Regions from separate parts of the Bradyrhizobium sp. CCBAU 11430 genome, predicted to be linked through region 2. Evidence: predicted binding sites of a transcription regulator. Region 2 holds the regulator's gene; each other region holds the start of a gene.
The links. The regulator LexA, encoded in region 2, represses DNA repair genes until DNA is damaged. The targets are predictions, from matches to a motif close to TGTTCNNNNTGTGTTCNG.

Region 1 (5,359 bases), on a different contig from region 2:
GTCGGCGTCGATGAAGAGATGCGGCCGGCCGGAATGCAGCGTGATCAGGCTCGCAAGCGAGGTCTCGCCGGCCACCGCACGCAGGCGATGGTTGGTGCGGCGGGCAAAGCTCTCGTCGAAGAAGTCCGAGATCGCGCGCGCCGGCATCGAGGTCGCGATCTCGTTCGTGCCGGTCCAGGGCAGCAGCAGGACGGCGAGCACGACGCCGACGGCCGGCGCCACGACGGCGGCGGCCCAGACCGTCCGCAGCATCCGCGCACGGCGCATCGCGATGAGATCGCCGGCTGCGACCACCACGGCAAGCCCGGACACAACCAGCACGACGCCGGCGCCGCCGACGACGGAGTCGAGCCCGAGCAGGCCGGAGATGAGCACCGCGCCCAGCGCCGGCGCCAGCGCGAAGAAATAGACGAAGTTGCGCGCCATCGGCTCGACCGGTGGTCGGTAGATGATCGGCGGCTCCTCGCCCTTGCCGGCGAACAGCCCGGTGTTGAGGAAGGTCAGCGCCGGGATCGCAGCGGCCCCGAGCACGAGGCCGCCGAACAGCCACGCCGCATGCAGGGCGCGGGCATCCAGCTCCGCAACTTGCGGCAAGGCCGGCATCACCAGCGTCTCGGCGCGCATCAGCCAGACCGCGTAGGGCAGCGCCAGCACCGCGACGACAACAAGCGCGAACAGCGGATCGAGCGCGCGCAGCGTCCGGCGGCCGCCGGCGGTCGAGACCGCGAAGACGACGAGCAGCAGCAGCAGGAAGATCGCTGCAGGCGTCGTCAGCAGCAGGAGACCGGCCTCGATCGACCAGGCGAACCAGGCATTGCCGCGACGCTGGCCGATGATCTGCCAGGAGTGCAGCAGCAGCAGCGCCCAGAGCGGCCGGGCCAGGACAAGCGGGCCGAAGTCGAGCGCCGACGAGGAGAAGGCGAGCACCGTCATGGTCAAGAGCACCGCGAGCACCGCCTGCTGCGAGCCGACCACGGCGCGGGAGAGATGATAGAGCGCAATGAACGTCGCAATCTCGCAGAGCTCGGCGAGCACATAGACGCCGAACATGTGGCCGCCGGCGGCGCGATAGGCGATGTCGGCGAGCCAGACCGGCAAGGGCGGACCGAGATCGGTGCCGACCTGGTATTCGCGTCCGAAAGCCAGGAGCGTCGCAAGGCTGCCGGGCGGGCTGCGGTAGAAAACCAGCGCCACGAACAGCCACATCGCGGCCTGCAGCAGCACGGCGATCCAGACGATCAGCCGCGGCCGGGCGCGAATGAGCTCGATGACCAGGGAGGTAAACCGCATGCAACGCCCGAAAGATGCAGCCAACCCGTCCAGCCGGCCCTATTCGCTCACAAACACTTTGATAAGGGGCGCTGCGCGTTGTGGCAACGACGGTTTCCTCGTCATGCCCGGGCTTGTCCCGCCTGGCTAACTCTAGAGATTCGCCGACGCGTCGATTCCGACGCTGGCTTCCACCGGCACCTCGACCTCGGTCACCGCAAACAGATCCGGCACCGGCTCGACGGTCCACGGCATGTGCTTGGCGCGTGCGGCCGCGACCGGGGCGAAGAAGCGGCGGTGATGGACGGAGGGGCCGAGGCGGTCGAGCGCGTCGAGGTGCTCGGGGACGGCGTAGCCCTTGTGCTGCTCGAAGCCGTAGCCGGGGCAGTCCTGCGCCAGAGCGCACATCAGGCGGTCGCGCGTCACCTTGGCGATGATGGAGGCCGCCGCGATCGACAGCACGATGCCATCGCCGCCGATCACGGCTTCGCAATCGCAAGGAGTGTCGAGCCGGTCGCGGCCGTCGACGAAGACGTGCCTGGGCGCCTCCGGCAGTGCCACGACGGCGCGCTTCAGCGCCCACAACGAGGCGCGCAATATATTGTCGCGGTCGATTCGCGAGGGCGAGGCGACGGCGACCGAGACCTGGGCGGTGGCGCAGATCTTGTCGAACAGTTTTTCGCGCTCCTCCGCCGTCAGGCGCTTGGAATCGTCGATGCCGCGCGGGATGCGGTCGGGGTCGAGAATCACGGCTGCAGCCACCACGGGGCCGGCGAGCGGCCCGCGGCCGGCCTCGTCGCAGCCGGCGACCGGCCAGACGCCGCGCTTGATCAGCGCGCGCTCGCGCCGGAAGCTCGGCGGTGCGACCGCGATGATGCCTTTCTTGCCTGCGGGAACGGTCGTTGTTTTGGTCGCAGGCGCTTTGCCGGCCTTGGCGGGCGCTGCCTTTTTCGCGGCGTCCTTCCTTGCCGCGTCTTTGGCCGGTGTCTTGGCGGACTTGTCCCGAATCATGGCGGGGATCGTGCGCAAGCGGCCCGGCCGGCGCAACCGGGAACCCGGCGCAATTCCCGTTATTCAGGCTGGCCCTACTCCGCCAGATGCACGCGCCGGTCCTCGCCGACCTCGATGCCGGGTGCGACCACGACCTCCCAGGGATGGCCGTCGGGATCGGCAAAATAACCGGAATAGCCACCGTAATCGGTCTCGTGCGCGGCCTTCACGAGCTTTGCCCCCTTGCCGAGGGCAAAGGCCAGCACTGCATCGACCTCCTCTCGGGTCCGACAGTTCCAGGCGATCGTGATGCCGCGGAAGGTCGATGGCCTCGGCTGGTCCGGCAACGCCGCGTCGGCTGCGAGCTGATCCCAAGGATACAGCGCGAGCACCGGACCGCCGGTATCGTAGAACGCCACCGCCTCGCCGGTCGCCTGCAGCCGGCGCGAGAACCCGAGCGCGTCGTAAAAGGCGATGCTGGCACGGATATCGCTGACGCCGAGCGTGATGACAGTGAGCCGCGGCACCGGCGCCGAAACTTGCTTACTCATACGACACCTCTTCCACTTCCCGCTCAGAACAGGCTCAGCTGATCGCCGTTCCGGTTCGGCCGGGCAAAATGATCCGTGGTCAGCTTGGAGCGCCTTTTGTTGAGGCCGAGCCTGTCGCAGGCGATCTCGAAGCGGCGGCCGATGGTCCAGGCCATCGGTCCGGTGCCCTTCATCCGCTCGCCCCATTTCGCATCGTAGTCGCGGCCGCCGCGCATGTCGCGGATCAGCGTGAAGACGTGGCGATAGCGGTCGGGATAGTTCGCCATCAGCCATTCCCGGAAGAGATCGCGCACCTCCAGCGGCAGCCGCAGCAGCACGTAGGAGGCTTCCTTGACGCCGGCATGGGCGGCGGCATCGAGGATGCGCTCGATCTCGGAATCGTTCAGCGCGGGGATCACGGGCGCGACCATCACGGTGGTGGGAATGCCGGCGTCCGAGAGCTGCTTCAGCGCTTCCAACCGCTTCGGCGGCGTTGAGGCGCGCGGCTCCATGGTGCGCGCGAGCTTCGGATCGAGCGAGGTGACCGAGATCGCGACCTTGGCGAGGTTGCGCTTGGCCATCCGCGCGAGAATATCGATGTCGCGCACCACCAGCGCCGATTTGGTGACGATGCCGACGGGATGGCCGGCACGCTCGAGAACCTCGAGGATGCCGCGCATGATTTTGCGCTCGCGCTCGATCGGCTGATAGGGATCGGTGTTGGTGCCGATCGCGATCATCCGGGGCTCATAGCCGGTCGCGGCGAGCTCCTTCTCCAGCAGCGCCGGCGCCTCGGGCTTGACGAACAGTTTTGACTCGAAGTCGAGCCCCGGCGACAGGCCGAGATAGGCATGGGTCGGCCGCGCGAAGCAATAAACGCAGCCATGCTCACAGCCGCGATAGGGATTGATCGAGCGATCGAAGCCGATATCGGGGGAATCGTTGCGGGTGATCACCTTGCGTGAGGTGTCGACCCCGACACTGGTCTTGAACGGCGGCAGCTCTTCCAGGCTCTGCCAGCCGTCGTCGAAGGCGACGCGCGCCTCGGCCTCATAGCGGCCGCTGGCATTGGACTGTGCGCCCCGCCCTCGCCTGCGCGCGCGGTCGATGGCGACGCCAAGTTCTGGAAAGTCAGAGTCCACACCCGCCGGCTCGGAGGGCGCCTTGACCGGCGGGTGCTTGAGAGCATGAGACGATGCTGCTGGACTCATGAAGCCAGGATAGCACGACAACGGAACAAATCAAGAACACAAACAAAAAATGGGAAAACAACCCCATGCAAAGTAGGCCGCCCAAATTTCGGGCGCGGTCCTTTGACCTCACGCAACACCCCCGTCATGACGATCTCGTTTGATGCCGGTCAGGGATCAATCGTCGCGGAACAATGTTGGTGACGATCGCCGGGTGAAGGTCAGCAGGAACATGACAAAACAACAACAATCGGCCGCGGCAAGCAGCAACCTCGACCTCCTCGATCGCTACTGGCGCGCCGCGAACTACCTCTCCGTCGGGCAAATCTACCTGCTCGACAATCCGCTGCTGCGCAAGCCCCTGCGGGCCGAGCACATCAAGCCGCGTCTGCTCGGCCATTGGGGCACGACGCCCGGCCTGAACTTCATCTACGCCCATCTCAACCGCGTCATTCGCGCGCTCGATATCAGCGTGCTCTATGTCTGCGGTCCCGGCCATGGCGGTCCCGGCATGGTCGCCAACACCTATCTGGAGGGCAGCTACAGCGAGATCTATCCCGACATCGCGCGCGACAAGGACGGATTGCGCAAGCTGTTCAGGCAGTTCTCCTTCCCAGGCGGCATTCCGAGCCACGCGGCACCGGAAACGCCGGGCTCAATCCACGAAGGCGGCGAGCTCGGCTACGCGCTGGTGCACGCCTACGGTGCAGCGCTGGACAATCCTGATTTGATCGTGGCTTGCGTGGTCGGTGACGGCGAAGCGGAAACCGGCCCGCTCGCTGCCTCCTGGCACTCCAACAAGTTCCTGAACCCCGCGCATGACGGCGCGGTGCTGCCGATCCTGCATCTGAACGGCTACAAGATCGCCAATCCGACCGTGCTCGGGCGAATGCCCAACAGCGAGATCCGCGATCTCTTCCGCGGCTTCGGCCACGAGCCGCTGTTCGTCGAGGGTGATGATCCCAAATTGATGCACCAGGCCATGGCGGACGCGCTCGACGTCGCGCTCGCCAGCATCCGCTCGATCCAGCAGCACGCACGGGACGGGCGCAAAAGCGTCGAGCGGCCGCGCTGGCCGATGATCGTGCTGCGCAGTCCGAAGGGTTGGACCGGTCCGAAAGAGGTCGACGGCAAGAAGGTCGAGGGTTTTTGGCGCGCGCATCAAGTCCCGGTGGCGGGCTGTCGCGAGAACCCGGCGCACCTCAAAGTTCTCGAAGACTGGATGCGCAGCTACGAGCCCGAAAAGCTGTTCGACCAGAGCGGCGCGCTCATTCCAGAACTTCAGGCGCTCGCGCCCGAAGGCATTCGCCGCATGGGCGCCAATCCGCATGCCAATGGTGGCCTGCTCAAAAAGGAGCTGAGGCTGCCGGACTTCCGCAG
Region 2 (5,359 bases):
TTGCGCAGAAGGCGGCTCCCCGCAGCCGCGACGCAACGCCATCGGAGACCGACTTGCAGGCCGACGATTGACGCCATCGATTACAGATACCAGGCCAGCACGGCTTCGAGCTTTGCCTTGCCGATGACCGGCAGGGCCACCATTCGGCTCAGCCCGGCTGCGCAGGCCTCAGAGCCCGCGATCGAGCCGTCATGAGTGAGATCGTCGTTGAGCGCGGGCATGCCGGCGGCCCAGGCGCCGCCGATGCTGCCTTCGCCCCTGGCAATGGAATTGGCGGCATAGCGGGCGGCAAGGTCGGTCTGCGCGCTGCAATCGCCGGCGCGAAAGACCAGCGCCGAACGGGCCTCGTTCGGGACCCAGATCTCGAAGCGTCGCGCAATCGGCGTTGCCTGAGCGGAGAGGAAAGTCAGGACCCAGGTTTGGTCGGTGCCGGTTCGGTAGGGCACGCCGACACCCAGATTGATCCCGACCTTGGCTGCGTCCTCCCAGCGCAGGAAGCTCTTGGCGTCGTGCAGGTCCTTGATGATCAGCGGCAGGCCCGCCTTCCAGGTGCGTCCGGGAAGTCCGAAGCCGCGAGGAAATTTAGTGTGGCGCGAGTTGAATTCGAACATGTCCGCCGCGCCGTAATAGCCGTCGACGAGGCCCATCTCGTGGGAGAGATCAGGATCGTTGTGCCAGAGTTCGATCGCGCCGACATGCGCCTCGTCGTCGCCGCAGAACAGCACCATCACGGCTTGCAGAAATTCGCCTGCAAACACCGGCACCGCCACGCCGCAGGTGAGGCCGGCGGCGACGGCCTGATCGGTCCGCTTGAAATAGGAGTTGGCGAATTTCGTGAGGATGACGGGATGGCCGCAGGCCCAGGCCTTGCCCGGAAGCCCCTCGTCATATCCGAAGTGCAGCTCTTCGCTGACGGCCTTGAACGCGGACAGCCCTTCATCGTAAAGGCCACCGCCGAATTCCAGCCGCATGCGCGTCCGGTCAGGCACCCAGAGTTCAACGACGCGAATAAAGGTTTTCATCGAGCGTGTCCGCCGCCTCAGACCACGACAGCATCGGTCATTTGGCTGCGGAGCGGAGGTTCAAAATTCAGGCAGGACGGCCCAAACTTCATGCGGCGACGAGGTGCGGCGGCGCTCGCCGATCGAATTTCGTGAAACAAAAACCCACCGGGCTCGCCGGCATCGGCCGGCGACGGCATTTCAATCCTGGCCCCGGACCCGCCGGGCCGGAGGGCGTCAGCCGATCGGCAGTCGCGTGACCGTCGGGCGACTGTCGGCGATGATCTGCGGCTTGTGCTCGCGCTCGCCGATCGGCTGGGTCACCGGCAGTTGCAGCACGGTTGCGCGCTGGCCCTCGACGAGCTGCGTCACCAGCACGGATTTGCCGTCCGGGAATTCGATCGCATCATGATGGCGATCGGGAATGTGCGGATCGATCTTGCCGAACTTGCCGACGCGGGAGTTGACGGTGCGCGTCCAGATCCAGCGGTTGTCGTAACGGACGTTATCGGCGAAGGCGAGCTCCGTTCCCGGCAGCAGGCAGACCGCGACGGAGAGATCGGCTTCGGAGGCGAAGCCGCGCGTCGAGGTGCCGCGGAATGTTGTCGTGACGATCGTCTCGCCGACTTCTGCGGGGCGCGTCGCGACGGCATGCAGGCTGTAGTCACACATCGGGTGCTCCTCTATGCAGAGATAGCGACCCGCACCCCTTTTGGAGGCGCAGGCCCCTACCAGAGTGGAAGCACGTGACGGTCTGCTTGGTTGTAGGCAAATCTGCGGCTGGGATCCGCGAGCCCCGATCACATTATCTTTTCCATCTTTTCCGAATTCGATAGGAACAAAGTCGGCTTCCGTGCATTTGGCAGGCGCGCGTCAACGACCGGCGAAACCAGCCAGCCCGAGTATCGTCAGCTCGGCTGCGTGCGCGCTGCATTGCGGTTGTTGCGGATTTTCTGGATCACGGCCGTGTCCTAGCCGACATGATGATGCGACCAGCGTTGCTGCGGCTGCGCTCAAACGATCCGGCGCATTTGGGCTGTCCCCCTCGAACTCGCAAGGCCGCGAAGCGATGTTGCTTCCCGCGGCCTGCCGAGGATGTCGCGAAAGGGGGAGGGGCCGGACAATCTGTGCAGAACCAGAAAGACTATCCAGCCGGAGCGGACCATCATCCGCTCCAATCTCTGATCGGCGATGCCGACCGAAGGCGCGCGCGAGGCGCTGAAGACTCCGGTATCAGTACTTGCGGTAAAGCCCGATCAGCTTGCCCTGAATCTTCACGCGGTTCGGCGGCAGGATGCGCACCTCGTAAGCGGCATTGGCGGGCTCCAGCGCGATCGAGGCGCCGCGGCGGCGGAAGCGCTTGAGCGTGGCTTCCTCGTCGTCGATCAGCGCCACCACGATGTCGCCGGTATCGGCGCTCTCGTTGCGCTGGATCAGCGCCATGTCGCCGTCGAGGATGCCGGCCTCGACCATGGAATCGCCGCGCACTTCGAGCGCGTAATGCTCGCCGGAGCCGAGCATGTCTGGAGGCACGCTGATGGTGTGGCTGCGGGTCTGCAACGCCTCGATGGGGGTGCCGGCCGCGATGCGGCCCATCACGGGCACCGCAACGGGCCGCTCGCCCTCGTCCGCGGACGGGCTGGAGCTCGCGCGCAGCTTGCCGAGATTGCCCTCGATGACGCTTGGCGTGAAGCCGCGTCGGTTGCCGGCGGCAGCTTGGAGCTCCGGCAGCTTGATCACTTCGATGGCCCGGGCGCGGTTGGGCAGCCGGCGGATGAAGCCGCGCTCCTCGAGTGCGGTGATCAGGCGGTGGATGCCTGACTTCGAGCGCAGGTCGAGCGCATCCTTCATCTCGTCGAAGGACGGCGGCACGCCGCTTTCCTTCAAGCGTTCGCTGATGAACCGCAGAAGCTCGTATTGTTTGCGCGTTAACATCTCGACCAAAGTCCCCCGGTTGATGTCGTTCGATTCCGAGACGATGAGTTCAGCGATAAGCCGCTACATCCTCGAAACAAATCATGAACGGACACTATATGTTCGATACATGTTCCGCAACTGCTTAATTTACCGTGAACAGAGCGAAACTCGCCGAATGCGTGTGGCCGCGCAGTTCAGACGGGGAGCCGCAGCACTTCGCAGGGGCTGCCGGCCTCGGCCTTTGGCGCAAGCGGTGCGCGCACGAGAAGTACCTGTGCTGCAGCAAGATTCGCAAGCAGAGAGGAGTCTTGATGGCTGACGGGAAGGGCGACGAGCGTGCCGTCGTCGCGCGGCTCCAGGCGCGCGCGCAGATAATCCTCGCGCTGGTCATTGGCGCCGAGATCGCGGCCCAGCACGGCGCGCTCGCGATGGTGATGAATCACCGAACGGCCCGACAGCGCGCGAATCAGCGGCACCATGAACAGGAAGGCGCACACGTAGGACGACACGGGATTGCCGGGCAGGCCAATGACTCCCATCGTCCCTAAGCGTCCGTGCATCATCGGTTTGCCGGGCCGCATCGCGATCTTCCAGAACGCCAACGCGATGCCTTCGTCCTTCAGCGCCTGCTGGACCAGATCGTGGTCGCCGACCGATGCGCCCCCGGTCGTGACCAGGACGTCGGCGCCGCTTTCGCGCGCGCGGCGGATGCCGGCGGTGGTGGCCTCCAGCGTATCGGCGGCAACACCGAGGTCGATGGTCTCGGCGCCCTCGCTGCGGGCGAGCGCGTGCAGGGCATAGCCGTTGGAATAGACGATCTGGCCGTGCCCGGGCGTTGAGCCCGGCATCACCAGTTCATCGCCGGTGGCGAGGATCGCGACCTTCGGACGACGGCAGACGGCGAGTTGCGGGTGATTCATTCCAGCGGCGAGGGCGAGATCGCGCTCTGTCAGACGGGTTCCCTTGCGCAGGAGGACGTCACCCTCGCGGAAATCAACGCCGGCGGGGCGGATGTGCCGACCCACGATCGCGGCTTCCTTGATCGTTATGTGCTTGCCCTCGGCGATCGTGTCCTCCTGGATCACGACTGCGTCGGCGCCGTCGGGAACGACGCCGCCGGTGAAGATCCGCACGGCTTCGCCGGCGCCGACCCTTTCCGTGAACGGACGGCCCGCTGCGACCTCACCGATCATCGTCAGCCTGGAATCGATCGTTGCCGCATCGGCCGCGCGCACGGCGTAGCCGTCCATCGCCGACATCGCCTGGGGCGGTTGGGTGCGCCGCGCAGCGACGTCCTGCGCGAGCACGCGATGGTAGGCTTCGTCGAGTGAAACCATCTCTGCAGGCAGCGGCTCTGCACCCGCCAGCACCGCAGCAAGGGCGTCGGAAACCGGCATCAAGGCCACGGCGAAACTCCTGCTCGGCACGTTCGGACGAAATGTTCCGACAGTCTTCTAGCCGAGCGCGGGGGCAGAGGCAAAAATGCGGAGCGGGCACGATTTATCTTGCCGCTTTCCGGCCCTGGATCGAAGGCAGGCTCAGGCTCAGGCTTGGCGTGGCATGATCCAGAGAACGAGGCCGATCGGCAGGAGGGTGGCGATGGATGACGAGTGCCACGGCCGGCATCGCTCAACTCCCGCTCGGCCGGTCCGGCCCGTCGTCCAGCGCGACGTCGGGAGCCTTCGGCCCTTGATCCTTGTCGGGCAGCGGATCGGCCTGGGATTTCAGGTCGGCGGCCTTGCTGATCAGCTTGGCGGAAAGGTCAGAATCCGAGGTGGTTCTTGCGAATTCAAGCAGGAGAGAGGCTTGCTTGGTGAGATAGGTTTTGCCCAGCACGTCCATAAGTCCGGTGTAGAAGTCCCAACGGACTCAAGAGTCCGGAAGGGGCCATTCCGTTCCCGGAACTCCGTACAAAAATGCACAAAGCGCTCTGGTTCCTCATTTTGGGCAAAATTGGCTCCGGGAGGGCTGCCCCGACGTTGGCGCCTCCCGATGAGCGGAGATCGTCAGATGCCCAATGCCTTCAAGGCGTTCTCGACGTCGCGCGGCGACGTCACATGCACCGCCGTCAGCCCGCGCGACCGCGCGCCTTCGATGTTCTCGGCGAGGTCGTCGAAGAACACGATACGTGCTGCGGGCACGCCGATCGCGGCGACGACATGGTCGAAGGCTTCCGCGTCGGGTTTGCGCAGGCCGATGCTGGACGACAGATACAGCGCGCGGAAATGGCCGAGCAGTTCGCCATATTCCTTCGAGAAATAGTCAACATGCGGCCGGTTGGTGTTGGAGAAGGCATAGAGCGGCATCTGTTTCGCCGCGCGCGGCAGCAGCTCGGCGATATCAGGCATCTCGCCGGCGAAGATCGCGTTCCAGCCTTCCAGGAACTGGGCGTCCGAAATGCCGATGCCGAGCGAAGCACGCAGCGAAGCGAAATAGTCCTC
Region 3 (5,359 bases), on a different contig from region 2:
CGCCGCATAATCGTTGCGGGTGAAGCCGAGGTCGATCACGAACGGCGCCGTCATCGTGCCCGAGAAGGCATCGGTGAACTTGAATAGCACGACGAAGGCGAGCGCGGCGAGAGCATCCTTGCGCGACAGGAATTCGGAGAACGCGCCGATCGCCGCGCTCAACACACGCGCAAAGGCGGTCTCGGTTTGTGTCGCAGCTTCCGCCTGTGCGGATTGCGCCGGCTCGGTCGCGGCCAGCGCGGTGATCGTGCCGATCAGCACCATCGCGGCCATCACCACATAGCCCCACATCCACGCCGAGGTGCGGGGTATGCCGGTGCCTTCGAAGCCCGAGACGATGAACAGCGCGCCCGCGGTCGAGACCAGCATTCCGATGCGGTAGGCCGCAACGTAAGCCGCCATACCGGCGGCCTGCTCGCTCTCCGGCAGGCTCTCGACGCGGAAGGCGTCGACCACGATGTCCTGCGTCGACGACGTCGTCGCCACCAGCAGCGCGCCCAGCGCGACGTAGAACGGCGAGCGCGCGGGGTCGGTCATCGCCAGCAGCAGGATCGCGACGATCAGCAGCAATTGCGAGAACAGCAGCCAGCCGCGCCGCCGCCCGAACGCGCGGGTGAACAGCGGCACATGCAGCGCATCCACCAGCGGCGCCCACAGGAATTTCAGCGTGTAGGGCGTGCCGACCAGCGCGAACAGCCCGATCGTCTTCAGGTCAACCCCGGCCTCGCGCATCCACACCAGCAGCGTGGAGCCCGACAGCGCCAGCGGCAGCCCCGAGGAGAAGCCGAGGAACAGCACGATCAGCACCCGGGGCTGCAGGTACACGGCAAGGCTGTCGCGCCAGGAGGGCGCAGGGACGGAGGTCGCGGCGGGGGAGGTCGCGTCGGGAGCGGTCATGGGGTGGTGTTAGCAGATTCTGGGGGTGATGCCTCTGCCACAAATCCCGTCATGCCCGGGCTTGTTCCGGGCATCCACGTTCTTGGTGCCGTTGAAAAGTCCGTGGATGGCCGGGACAAGCCTGGCCATGACGAAACGGTGTCACTCCCCCGCCTGGAGCTTCCGCGGAAACAGCTCGCCCGCGCCCGCGACCAGCCGCGGTCCCTCGGCCGGCGCGTCCGCCTTGCTGAAATCGAGCTCCTCGATTCGTCCTGCGCGCTTCTCGATCTTGTCGGCGGAAATCAGGATCTGGCGGACGTCCTCGTTCGCATCGGAAAAATGCTTCTGCAATTTGACCACGCGATCCCTGAGACGACCCAGATCGTCGCCGAGCTTGATCACTTCAGTCTGAATCTGGTCGGCGGCATCGCGCATGCGCGCGTCCTTCATGATCTGCTGCATGACCTGGATCGCCAGCATCAAGAGCGAGGGCGACACCAGCACCACGCGGGCGCGATAGGCCTTCTGGATCACGTCGTCGAAACCGTCATGGATTTCCGCATAGACCGATTCCGACGGCACGAACATCAGTGCCATCTCCTGGGTCTCGCCGGTGACGAGATATTTTTCCGCGATGTCGCTGACATGCTTCATCACGTCGCCGCGCAGCCGCTGCGTGGCAACGCGCTTCTCCTCGTCGGTGCGGGCGTCGTGCAGCGCCGTCATCGCCTCCAGCGGAAACTTCGCGTCGATGCAGAGCGGGCGCTGGTCTGGCAGGAACACGACGCAGTCGGGCCGCTTGCCGGTCGAGAGCGTGAACTGGAACTCGTAGGCGCCCTTCGGCAGACCGTCCTGGACGATCGCCTCCATCCGCGCCTGGCCGAAGGCGCCGCGCGACTGCTTGTTGGCGAGCACGTCGCGCAGGGTCGTCACCTGGGTGGTGAGATCGGTAAGGTTCTTGTGGGCGCTGTCGATGATGCCGAGCCGCTCGTGCAGCGCGCGCAGGCTCTCCATGGTGTTGCGCGTCGAATGTTCCATCGACTGGCCGACGCGATGGGTGACCGAATCCAGCCGCTCGTTGACCGCGCGCGCCATCTCGGCCTGGCGTCCCGCCAGCGCCTGGGTCATGGCGTCGACCCTCCCTGAGGATTCGCTCTGGGCGCGCAGCACCTCGCTCAGGCGCTCCTCGAGCTCGTCGGCCCGGATCGCATGCGCCATCGCGAGTTCCGCGCCGCGCCGGCCCGAGCGGGCGATCACGACGGCGATCGTCACCAGCAGGGTGAGGACAAGGGCGCCGAAGCCGATCAGGGCATCAATCGTGCGCACCGGCCAGTCGGCCAGCATGAAAATGATCTCGTTCATGGGCCCTTCTAGCGCGATTCGCCGACCTTAGCGAACGAAGAGGGAACGGTTATGGTTAATAGCCCCCTAATTTTTATGGTTAACGAAACCTCAAGTTTTATGGTTAGCGAGGGGTTAACGGGGTTCCCGGCCGGATTGACCGCGTCCGGCGCGCGGCTTAAATCGCGGCCATGGCCCTCAGAGAAATCATCATCCTGCCCGACAGGCAGCTGCGTCTGGTCTCCAAGCCGATCGAGAAGGTCACGCCGGAGATTCGCAAGCTTGCCGACGACATGTTCGAGACCATGTACGACGCGCCCGGTATTGGCCTCGCCGCGATCCAGGTCGCGCAGCCGCTGCGGCTGATCACCATGGACCTCGCCAAACGCGACGAGAACGGCGAGACCACGCCGCTTCCGCGCGTCTTCATCAACCCCGAGATCATCGCCTCGTCCGAGGAGCTCTCGGTCTACGAGGAAGGCTGTCTCTCGATCCCCGAATATTACGAGGAGGTCGAGCGCCCTGCGAAGGTGCGCGTGCGCTTCACCGATCTCGACGGCAAGGTGCACGAGGAGGACGCCGAAGGCCTCTATGCCACCTGCATCCAGCACGAGATCGACCATCTCAACGGCGTGCTGTTCGTCGACTATCTGTCGAAGCTCAAGCGCGACCGCGTGATGAAGAAGTTCGAGAAGGCCGCCAAGCGCGCGGAGTAACCACGTTCTCCGCCGTCATACCCGGCCTTGTGCCGGGCATCCACGTTCTGTGCCGCCGCAGGCCGGAAGAACGTGGATGGCCGGGACAAGCCCGGCCATGACGAGTACGTTGCTCGTTTCCGAGGATTGTCTCGCCACATGCCCCTCCGCCTGATCTTCATGGGCACGCCCGATTTCTCCGTGCCGACGCTGCTCGAGCTGGTCGCGCATGGCCACGAGATCGTCGCCGTCTACACCCGCGCGCCGAAGCCCGGCGGGCGGCGCGGCCTGCAATTGCAGCCGACGCCGGTCGAAGAAGCTGCGCGAAAGCTCGGCATTCCCGTGCTGACGCCGAAGACGCTGAAGACGCAAGAGGCGCTCGACGAGTTTAGCACCTTCGATGCGGATGCGGCCGTCGTCGTCGCTTACGGCATGATCCTGCCGCAGGCGATCCTCGATGCGCCAAAACTCGGCTGCTACAATCTGCACGCTTCGCTGCTGCCGCGCTGGCGCGGCGCAGCGCCGATCAACCGTGCGATCATGGACGGCGATGCCGAGAGCGGCGTGATGGTGATGAAGATGGACGTCGGTCTCGATACCGGCGACGTCGCCATGGCCGAGCGCCTCGCGATCACGGACAACATGACTGCACTCGATTTGCACGATCGTCTCTCTCGCCTCGGCGCCGATCTCATGGTGCGCGCGATGGCCGCGCTCGGGCGCGGCGGGCTCCAGCTCAAGAAGCAGAGCGAGGACGGTGTCACCTACGCCGCCAAGATCGACAAGGCCGAGGCGCGCATCGACTGGACCAGGCCGGCGCGTGCCGTGCTGCGTCACATCCACGGCCTGTCGCCATTCCCCGGCGCCTGGGCCGAGCTTGCCGGCGTCAGCGAGAATGCGCGCGTCAAGATCCTGCGGTGTGAATTGGCAAAGGGGTCGGGCGCGCCGGGCGAGGTGCTCGATGACAAGCTCACCATCGCCTGCGGCGAGGGCGCCATCCGCATCATCGAGCTCCAGCGCGAAGGCAAGGGCCGGATGCAGGCCTCGGACTTCCTGCGCGGCGTGCCGTTGAAGGCGGGAGCGAGGTTCAACTGATCAGCGATGCCCCGCTACAAGCTCACCATCGAATATGACGGCGCGCCGTTTTTCGGCTGGCAGGTGCAGGACACGCTGCCTTCGGTGCAGGGCGCGCTGGAGGCGGCCGTGAAGGCGATGACCGGCGCGGATTTGCGGGTGCATGGCGCCGGCCGCACCGATGCCGGCGTGCATGCGCGTGGCCAGGTCGCGCATGTCGATATCGACAAGCAGTTTCCGCCGGGCCGTTTTCGCGACGGGCTCAACGCGCATCTGCGCCCGCATCCGATCGCGGTGCTGGAGGCGGAGATCGTGCCTGACACGTTCGAGGCGCGCTTCTCCGCGGTGAAGCGCCACTACCGCTACCGCGTGATCAACACCCGCGCCAACCTCGCGCTCGACATCGGCCACGCCTGGCGCGTGCCGCGCCGGCTCGATGCGGATGCGATGCATGCGGCGGCACAGCGTCTGCTCGGCAAGCACGATTTCACCACGTTCCGCGACACCGAGTGCCAGGCCAAGTCACCGGAGAAGACGCTCGACCAGCTCGACGTGCTGCGTGACGGCCGCGAGATCACCATCGTCACCTCGGCGCGCTCGTTCCTGCACAGCCAGGTGCGCTCGATGGTGGGCTCGCTGATCTGGGTCGGCGAGGGCCGCTGGACCGCCGACGACCTCTCCGCAGCGTTAGAGGCGCGCAACCGCGCCGCCTGCGGCATCGTCGCCCCGCCGGACGGGCTGTATCTGATGAAGGTGGATTATTAGCGCGTGATGCCGCCACTTCCGTCATGGCCGGGTTTGTCCCGGCCATCCACGATCTTTCTTGCTGGGACTGAAGTACGTGGATGCCCGGGACAAGCCCGGGCATGACGGCGGAATACTTGGCAATGACCGCACCTACCCGAAATACCGCGTCAAAATCCCGCGATAGACCTGCGTCAGCTTCTCCAGATCCTTGACGGGCACCCGCTCGTCGACCTGATGCATGGTCTGGCCGACCAGACCGAACTCGATCACCGGGCAGTAGCTGGAAATGAACCGCGCATCCGACGTGCCACCTGATGTCGACAGCTCGGGCTTGCGGCCCGTCACCTCCTCGATCGCGGAGACCGCGAGATCGGTGAACGGGCCCGGCTTGGTCACGAACACGTTGGAGTTCGAGGGCTCCCAGACGATGCGGGCCTTGATGCGGTTGCCGCAGGCTTTTGTCAGCCGCGTCTCGACCAGCTCGCGCAACGAGGCCTGGGTGTGGTTGTCGTTGTAGCGGATGTTGAACTTGGCGCGGGCCTCGCCGGGGATGACGTTGCTCGCTTTGTTGCCGACGTCGACCGAGGTGAATTCGAGATTGGAGGCCTGGAATTGCGCGCTGCCAT
Region 4 (5,359 bases), on a different contig from region 2:
CCACGCTCTGCAATTCGGCGGGCTGTCCGGCATCGAGGCGGACATAGCCTTCGCGCCAGGCGATCCAGCGCGCGCCGAGCGGGGTTGCGATCTTCTGGTCGTGGATGCGTGTGCCGCTGCTCTCGCGGGCGCTGTCACCCTGCTCCAGCACGTCGAAATCGAAGCGCGTGCCGACCAGCGCGCTGCGCGCCTGTCCTGCGAGCGCGCAATAGGCTTCGTTGGCAAAGGTGATGCGGCCATCGGTAGCGCGCAGCACGATGAGGTCGCCCTGCTGCTCGAACAGGCTGCGGGCGCGTTCTTCCGCCTCCTTCAGCTCCCAATTGCGATCGATCAGCGCCTCGTTGTGGGCGGCGAGCGTACGCAGCCGCTTGCCCACGAAACGCAGGCGCATGCTCAGCGTCGCAAGGCCGAGGCAGGCGAGCGCGAACAGGAAGCTCGCGCCGATCGCAAAGGTGTGGGGATCGTAGCCGGAGTTCTCGGACCGGCTGCCGGACACGAAGCCATAGGCGCCGCCGAAGGTCGCCGAGAAGATCATGAAAGAGCGGATCGCGAAAGCGATGCGGGGATGCTGTCGCCTGAAGCGGCGCATGCGCACCTTGATCCGGAACGTCCGACCCATCGCCACCGACCCCGACTCTTCTTCGAAATCCCGCCACCCGCCGTCTGCGACGATGTCGCGCCGACCTTGCGAACAGCTTGAGGCTTTGGCGCTGCCTCCAAACAGGGTTGACCAGGTGTTAACGGCTCAGAGCGAGGCGGCCTGGAGCGGGAGCGGGCGATGGCCGCCATGGGCGCCGACGATCAGCGCCGCGGCCTCGCGCTGCGAGAACGACTTCGAGCGCACATAGATGCGGTAATCCGCCGGCCCTTCGGTGGAGAGATAGATCACCTGGCCGCCATCGACGGGCTGAGCGGCAATCGAGACGAGGCGCGTCGAGGGATTGGCCTGACAGGAATCCGGCTCGGAACCGAGACCGTCGTCGACCACGGCGAAGTCCGCTGTATCGGCATCGTCGGTGATCTGAACCCGCACCGTGGCCCGGGCGGGATCCTCGGTGAAGGCGACATGGACGCCGGCGGTCCAGAACAGGGAGGTGAGCTCGACCGAGGTTTCGCCGAGGGCGATGCAGGGATGCGAGACCGATCCGATCTCCGCGCGGGCGAACACCGCAGCCGCCAACAAGGGAACAACCGAGGCCAGGATCTTGAAACGCAACATGACACTCTACTCGCCGAGGCCCGGGGAACTCATTGGGCCTTATGGTTTGCAGAGCGTAAAGGAAACTCGTTACCGCCGGGTTGATGCGCGGAATGATCAAGCCATCTGGCGCACATCCTCCGCGAGTGCGCGGTAGGACAGCGCTTCGGCGAGATGCAGCCGGCCGATCTTGTCGGCGCGATCGAGGTCCGCCAGCGTGCGCGCCACCCGCAGCACGCGGTGATAGCCGCGCGCCGACAGCCGCATGGTCTCGGCGGCGTCGCGCAGCAGCTTCTGGCCCTGCGCGTCCGGCTTTGCGATCTCCTCCAGCACAGAGGCAGGAGCCTCGGCATTGGTGCGGACACGGGGCAGGCCGGCATCGGCATAACGCGCGAGCTGGATGTCGCGCGCCGCCGCCACGCGGGCGGCGACTTCGGCGGAGCCTTCCGCCGGGGGCGGCAGGATCAAGTCGGCTGCGGTCACGGCAGGAACTTCGATGCGCAGGTCGATACGGTCCATCAGCGGGCCGGAGATGCGCGCCTGGTAGTCGCCGGTGCAGCGGTCGACGCGGCCGCGCTTGCAGGCATAGCCCGGCTCGAACGCGTTGCCGCAGCGGCACGGATTCATCGCCGCGACCAGCATGAAGCGGGCAGGGTAAGTGAGGCGATGATTGGCGCGCGACACCGCGACCTCGCCGTTCTCCAGCGGCTGCCGGAGCGAATCCAGCACGCGCGGATCGAACTCCGGCAATTCGTCGAGGAACAGCACGCCCTGATGTGCCAGCGAGATCTCGCCGGGCTTTGCGCGCATGCCGCCGCCGGTGAGCGCGGCCATGCTCGCGGAATGATGCGGCGAGCGGAACGGCCGCTTGGCCGTCAGCGCGCCGCCCTCGATTTCGCCGGCAACGGAGGCGATCATCGAGACCTCGAGCAGTTCGCTCGGTGACAGCGGCGGCAGGATCGAGGGCAGGCGCGCCGCCAGCATCGATTTGCCGGCGCCGGGCGCCCCGATCATGAGCAAATGATGCCCGCCGGCGGCCGCGATCTCCAGCGCGCGCTTGGCGCTTTCCTGGCCCTTGATGTCGCGCAGGTCGAGCGTGGAGGCGGCGGGCTCATGCACCTTCGGTGACGGCCGCGACAGCACCTGGGTGCCCTTGAAGTGGTTGGCGATCTGGATCAGCGAGCTTGCCGCGATGATCTGGATGTCCGGGCTCGCCCATGCCGCTTCGGAGCCGCACGAGGCCGGGCAGATCAGCCCTTCCTCGCGCATATTGGCGCCGAACGCGGCGGGAAGAACGCCGGCCACGGGCGCGATCGAGCCGTCGAGGCCGAGCTCGCCGAGCACGGTGAAGCCGGTCAGCGCATCCCGCGGGATCGCGCCGATCGCCGCCATCAAGCCGAGTGCAATCGGCAGGTCGTAATGGCTGCCTTCCTTCGGGAGGTCGGCCGGCGCCAGGTTGACGATGATCCGCCGCGCCGGCAGCGCCAACCCTGAGGCGATCAGCGCCGAGCGCACCCGCTCGCGCGCCTCCGACACCGCCTTGTCCGGCAGGCCGACGATGGCAAATGCCGGCAGGCCCGGCGCGACCTGCACCTGCACGTCGACCGCACGGGCCTCGATCCCCTCGAAGGCGACGGTGGAAACCCGCTGAACCATGCTCAAACCAGCCTGCCCCTCTCGCACAATTAGGGGTAGCAGAGACGGACCTTCTCCGCAAGAACAATACGGGAACGATCCCGGAGGGCGAGCAAGCCCTAACCAATCGTAAACGCCACGCCGACACTAAGCCTCGAATGCCGGCTTCTGTCCTCAGCACATTCCAACGAATGTCCGCTATTCCTGAGGCTGCGGGATGGGCCGTGGTCTAACGGGTGAACAATTCAAATGCTTGCAAATCGCCGGAGAAGCGAACGTCGGGTATGCAGCCGGCTCGCCAAGATCCATTTTGGCGCGGGCTCGCTGCCGCGGGACTGCACGATCACCGATATTTCGGATGGCGGCGTGAAGGTGGTGGCGGAATTCCTGGAAGTGCCGCCGCAATTCACCATCATTTTCGCACCTGATTATTCCCGCCAATGCCGCCTGCGCTGGCGCATCGGCTGCGAATTCGGTGCCGAGTTCACCGACTAAAGCGCGATGCGATGAGGACCAATCGTCATCGCGCTTTAGGTTGTTATTTAAGCATGATCTTTCCGGAAAACCGCTGCGCACTTTCCGGATCATGCTTTGAGGTCACACAGGCCGCGTCCTTAACGGGACTTTAGCGTTAATCGGTAAGCATCTCTGATCAGTTGCCGAGTGATCAGAGTATGTCCAAGCGTTCGTCCCTCGCCTCTTCCCCGGCGAGATTGCTGCTTCCCGCACTCCTGGTGCTCGTCCTCGGCGGTTGCCAGACCGCCGGCATCGAGGATGTGACCGGCGCGCTTGGCGTTAGATCGGAAACGGCTGTCAAGGCCGACGCCAAGGCTGACGCCAGGTCCGACATGGATGCGTTGCGCGAGCGCTATCGCGCCAAGCCCAGTGATCCCAACGTTGCGCTCGCCTACGGCAAGGCGCTGCGCGAGACCGGCCAGCGCGCGCAGGCGGTTGCGGTCATGGAGCAGGCGGTGCTCGCCCATCCCAGCAACAAGGCGCTGCTCGCCGGCTATGGCCGCGCGCTCGCCGACAGCGGCAATTTCCAGCAGGCCTTCGACGTCCTCAGCCGCGCGCATGCGCCGGAGGATCCGGACTGGCGCATCCTGTCGGCGCAAGGTGCGGCGCTCGATCAGCTCGGCCGCAACGAGGAGGCGCAGCAATATTATGCCGCGGCGTTGAAGATCGTGCCGGACGAGCCGACCGTGCTGTCCAATCTCGGCCTGTCCTATATGCTGCAAAACAATCTGCCGAAGGCCGAACAGGTGCTCGGCCGCGCTTATCAGCGCAATCAGAACGATGCGCGGGTCCGCGCCAATCTCGCGCTCGTGCTGGGATTGCAGGGCCGCGAGGCCGAGGCCGAAATCCTCGTGAAGGCAGATTTGCCGCCGGACCAGGCCGCGGCCAAGGTCGCGGCGCTGCGGCAGCTGCTGGCGAAGAAGCAGCAGCGGGCGGATAAGTAGTCCGCCCCTTTTGGTGTACGCTTACGACGCCTTGCGATGCGGCGCCGAGTTGCGGCTTGACTTGCCCTTCAACTTCTTCAGCAGCGGTCCGAGCAGCGAGCGCTTCGGCTTCTTCACCTCGCCGCGGCCGGCGAGGCGGTTCGCCATGTTCTGGAACAGCTCGGTGGTGCGGTGGTTCTTGGAGACCTCCGCGATCATCTGGCCGTTATTGGCGGCGGTGGAGAACAGCTTTGAATCGAACGGGATCATCGCGATCGGCTGGCTTTCCATGGTCTTGGCGAACGCCTTGACCTCGATCTCCGCGCGCTTGTGCATGCCGACCTGGTTGATGCAATACAGCGGCGGCCGGTCGTTCGGCCGCGCCGCCTTCAGCACGCTCAGCATGTTCTTGGTGTTGCGCAAATTGGCGAGATCGGGCTCGGCCACGATGACGATGTCGTCGGCGTTCACCAGCGCGCGCCGCGTCCAGCCGGACCATTGGTGGGGAACGTCGAGCACGATGCAGGGCGTGGTCATGCGCAGCGTGTCGAACACGGCGTCGAAAGCTTCGGCGCCGAAATCGTAGACGCGGTCGAGGGTGGCAGGCGCCGCGAGCAGGCTGAGGCGCTCGGTGCATTTGGAGAGCAGGCGCTCCATCAGCGCCGTGTCCGGCCGGTCCTGCGACAGCACCGCGTTGGCGATACCCTGCACCGGGTCCTGGTTGTAGTCGAGGCCCGCGGTGCCGAAGGCGAGGTCGAGGTCGATCACGACGGAATCGAGCGCGAGGTCACGGGCGATGGTCCAGGCCAAATTGTGCGCGACGGTGGAGGCGCCGACGCCGCCCTTGGCGCCCACCACCGCGATGACGCGGCCGGTGATGATGGCCTCGGAGGCCGAGAACAGGCTGCAGATGGAGCGGACCACGTCGAGGGTTTCGACCGGTCCCACCACATAATCGTTGACGCCGCGGCGCACCAGCTCGCGATAGGGCGCGGTGTCGTTGGGATTGCCGATCACGACCACGCGTGTGCCGGGGTCGCAGACGCCGGCGAGGTCGTCCAGTCCCTCGAGGATGTCGCGCGTGCCG

Region 1: the regulator LexA is predicted to act here: its motif matches at 4,022-4,039, upstream of XI04_RS30375 (PA0069 family radical SAM protein).
Region 3: the regulator LexA is predicted to act here: its motif matches at 2,269-2,286, upstream of XI04_RS34190 (DNA recombination protein RmuC).
Region 4: the regulator LexA is predicted to act here: its motif matches at 2,914-2,931, upstream of XI04_RS29080 (YifB family Mg chelatase-like AAA ATPase).

The regions. Positions count from the first base shown of each region.
Region 1 is NZ_LBJV01000070.1:126,617-131,975, forward strand. It holds gene XI04_RS30360 (glycosyltransferase family 39 protein) at 1-1,290, opposite strand, end outside; gene XI04_RS30365 (ribonuclease HII) at 1,423-2,280, opposite strand; gene XI04_RS30370 (VOC family protein) at 2,355-2,810, opposite strand; gene XI04_RS30375 (PA0069 family radical SAM protein) at 2,834-4,000, opposite strand; gene XI04_RS30380 (phosphoketolase family protein) at 4,212-5,359, shown strand, end outside.
Region 2 is NZ_LBJV01000050.1:28,461-33,819, forward strand. It holds partial or broken gene XI04_RS13690 (ComEC/Rec2 family competence protein) at 1-71, shown strand, start outside; gene XI04_RS13695 (GAF domain-containing protein) at 81-1,022, opposite strand; gene XI04_RS13700 (hypothetical protein) at 1,239-1,673, opposite strand; gene lexA (transcriptional repressor LexA) at 2,235-2,936, opposite strand; gene XI04_RS13710 (molybdopterin molybdotransferase MoeA) at 3,113-4,324, opposite strand; gene XI04_RS13715 (hypothetical protein) at 4,548-4,754, opposite strand; gene XI04_RS13720 (HAD-IA family hydrolase) at 4,925-5,359, opposite strand, start outside.
Region 3 is NZ_LBJV01000072.1:252,335-257,693, reverse strand. It holds gene XI04_RS34195 (AmpG family muropeptide MFS transporter) at 1-897, opposite strand, end outside; gene XI04_RS34190 (DNA recombination protein RmuC) at 1,039-2,238, opposite strand; gene def (peptide deformylase) at 2,409-2,933, shown strand; gene fmt (methionyl-tRNA formyltransferase) at 3,072-4,007, shown strand; gene truA (tRNA pseudouridine(38-40) synthase TruA) at 4,014-4,751, shown strand; gene dapE (succinyl-diaminopimelate desuccinylase) at 4,884-5,359, opposite strand, start outside.
Region 4 is NZ_LBJV01000069.1:144,964-150,322, forward strand. It holds gene XI04_RS29070 (PAS domain-containing hybrid sensor histidine kinase/response regulator) at 1-619, opposite strand, end outside; gene XI04_RS29075 (hypothetical protein) at 746-1,219, opposite strand; gene XI04_RS29080 (YifB family Mg chelatase-like AAA ATPase) at 1,316-2,854, opposite strand; gene XI04_RS29085 (PilZ domain-containing protein) at 3,083-3,328, shown strand; gene XI04_RS29090 (tetratricopeptide repeat protein) at 3,508-4,293, shown strand; gene XI04_RS29095 (AAA family ATPase) at 4,315-5,359, opposite strand, start outside.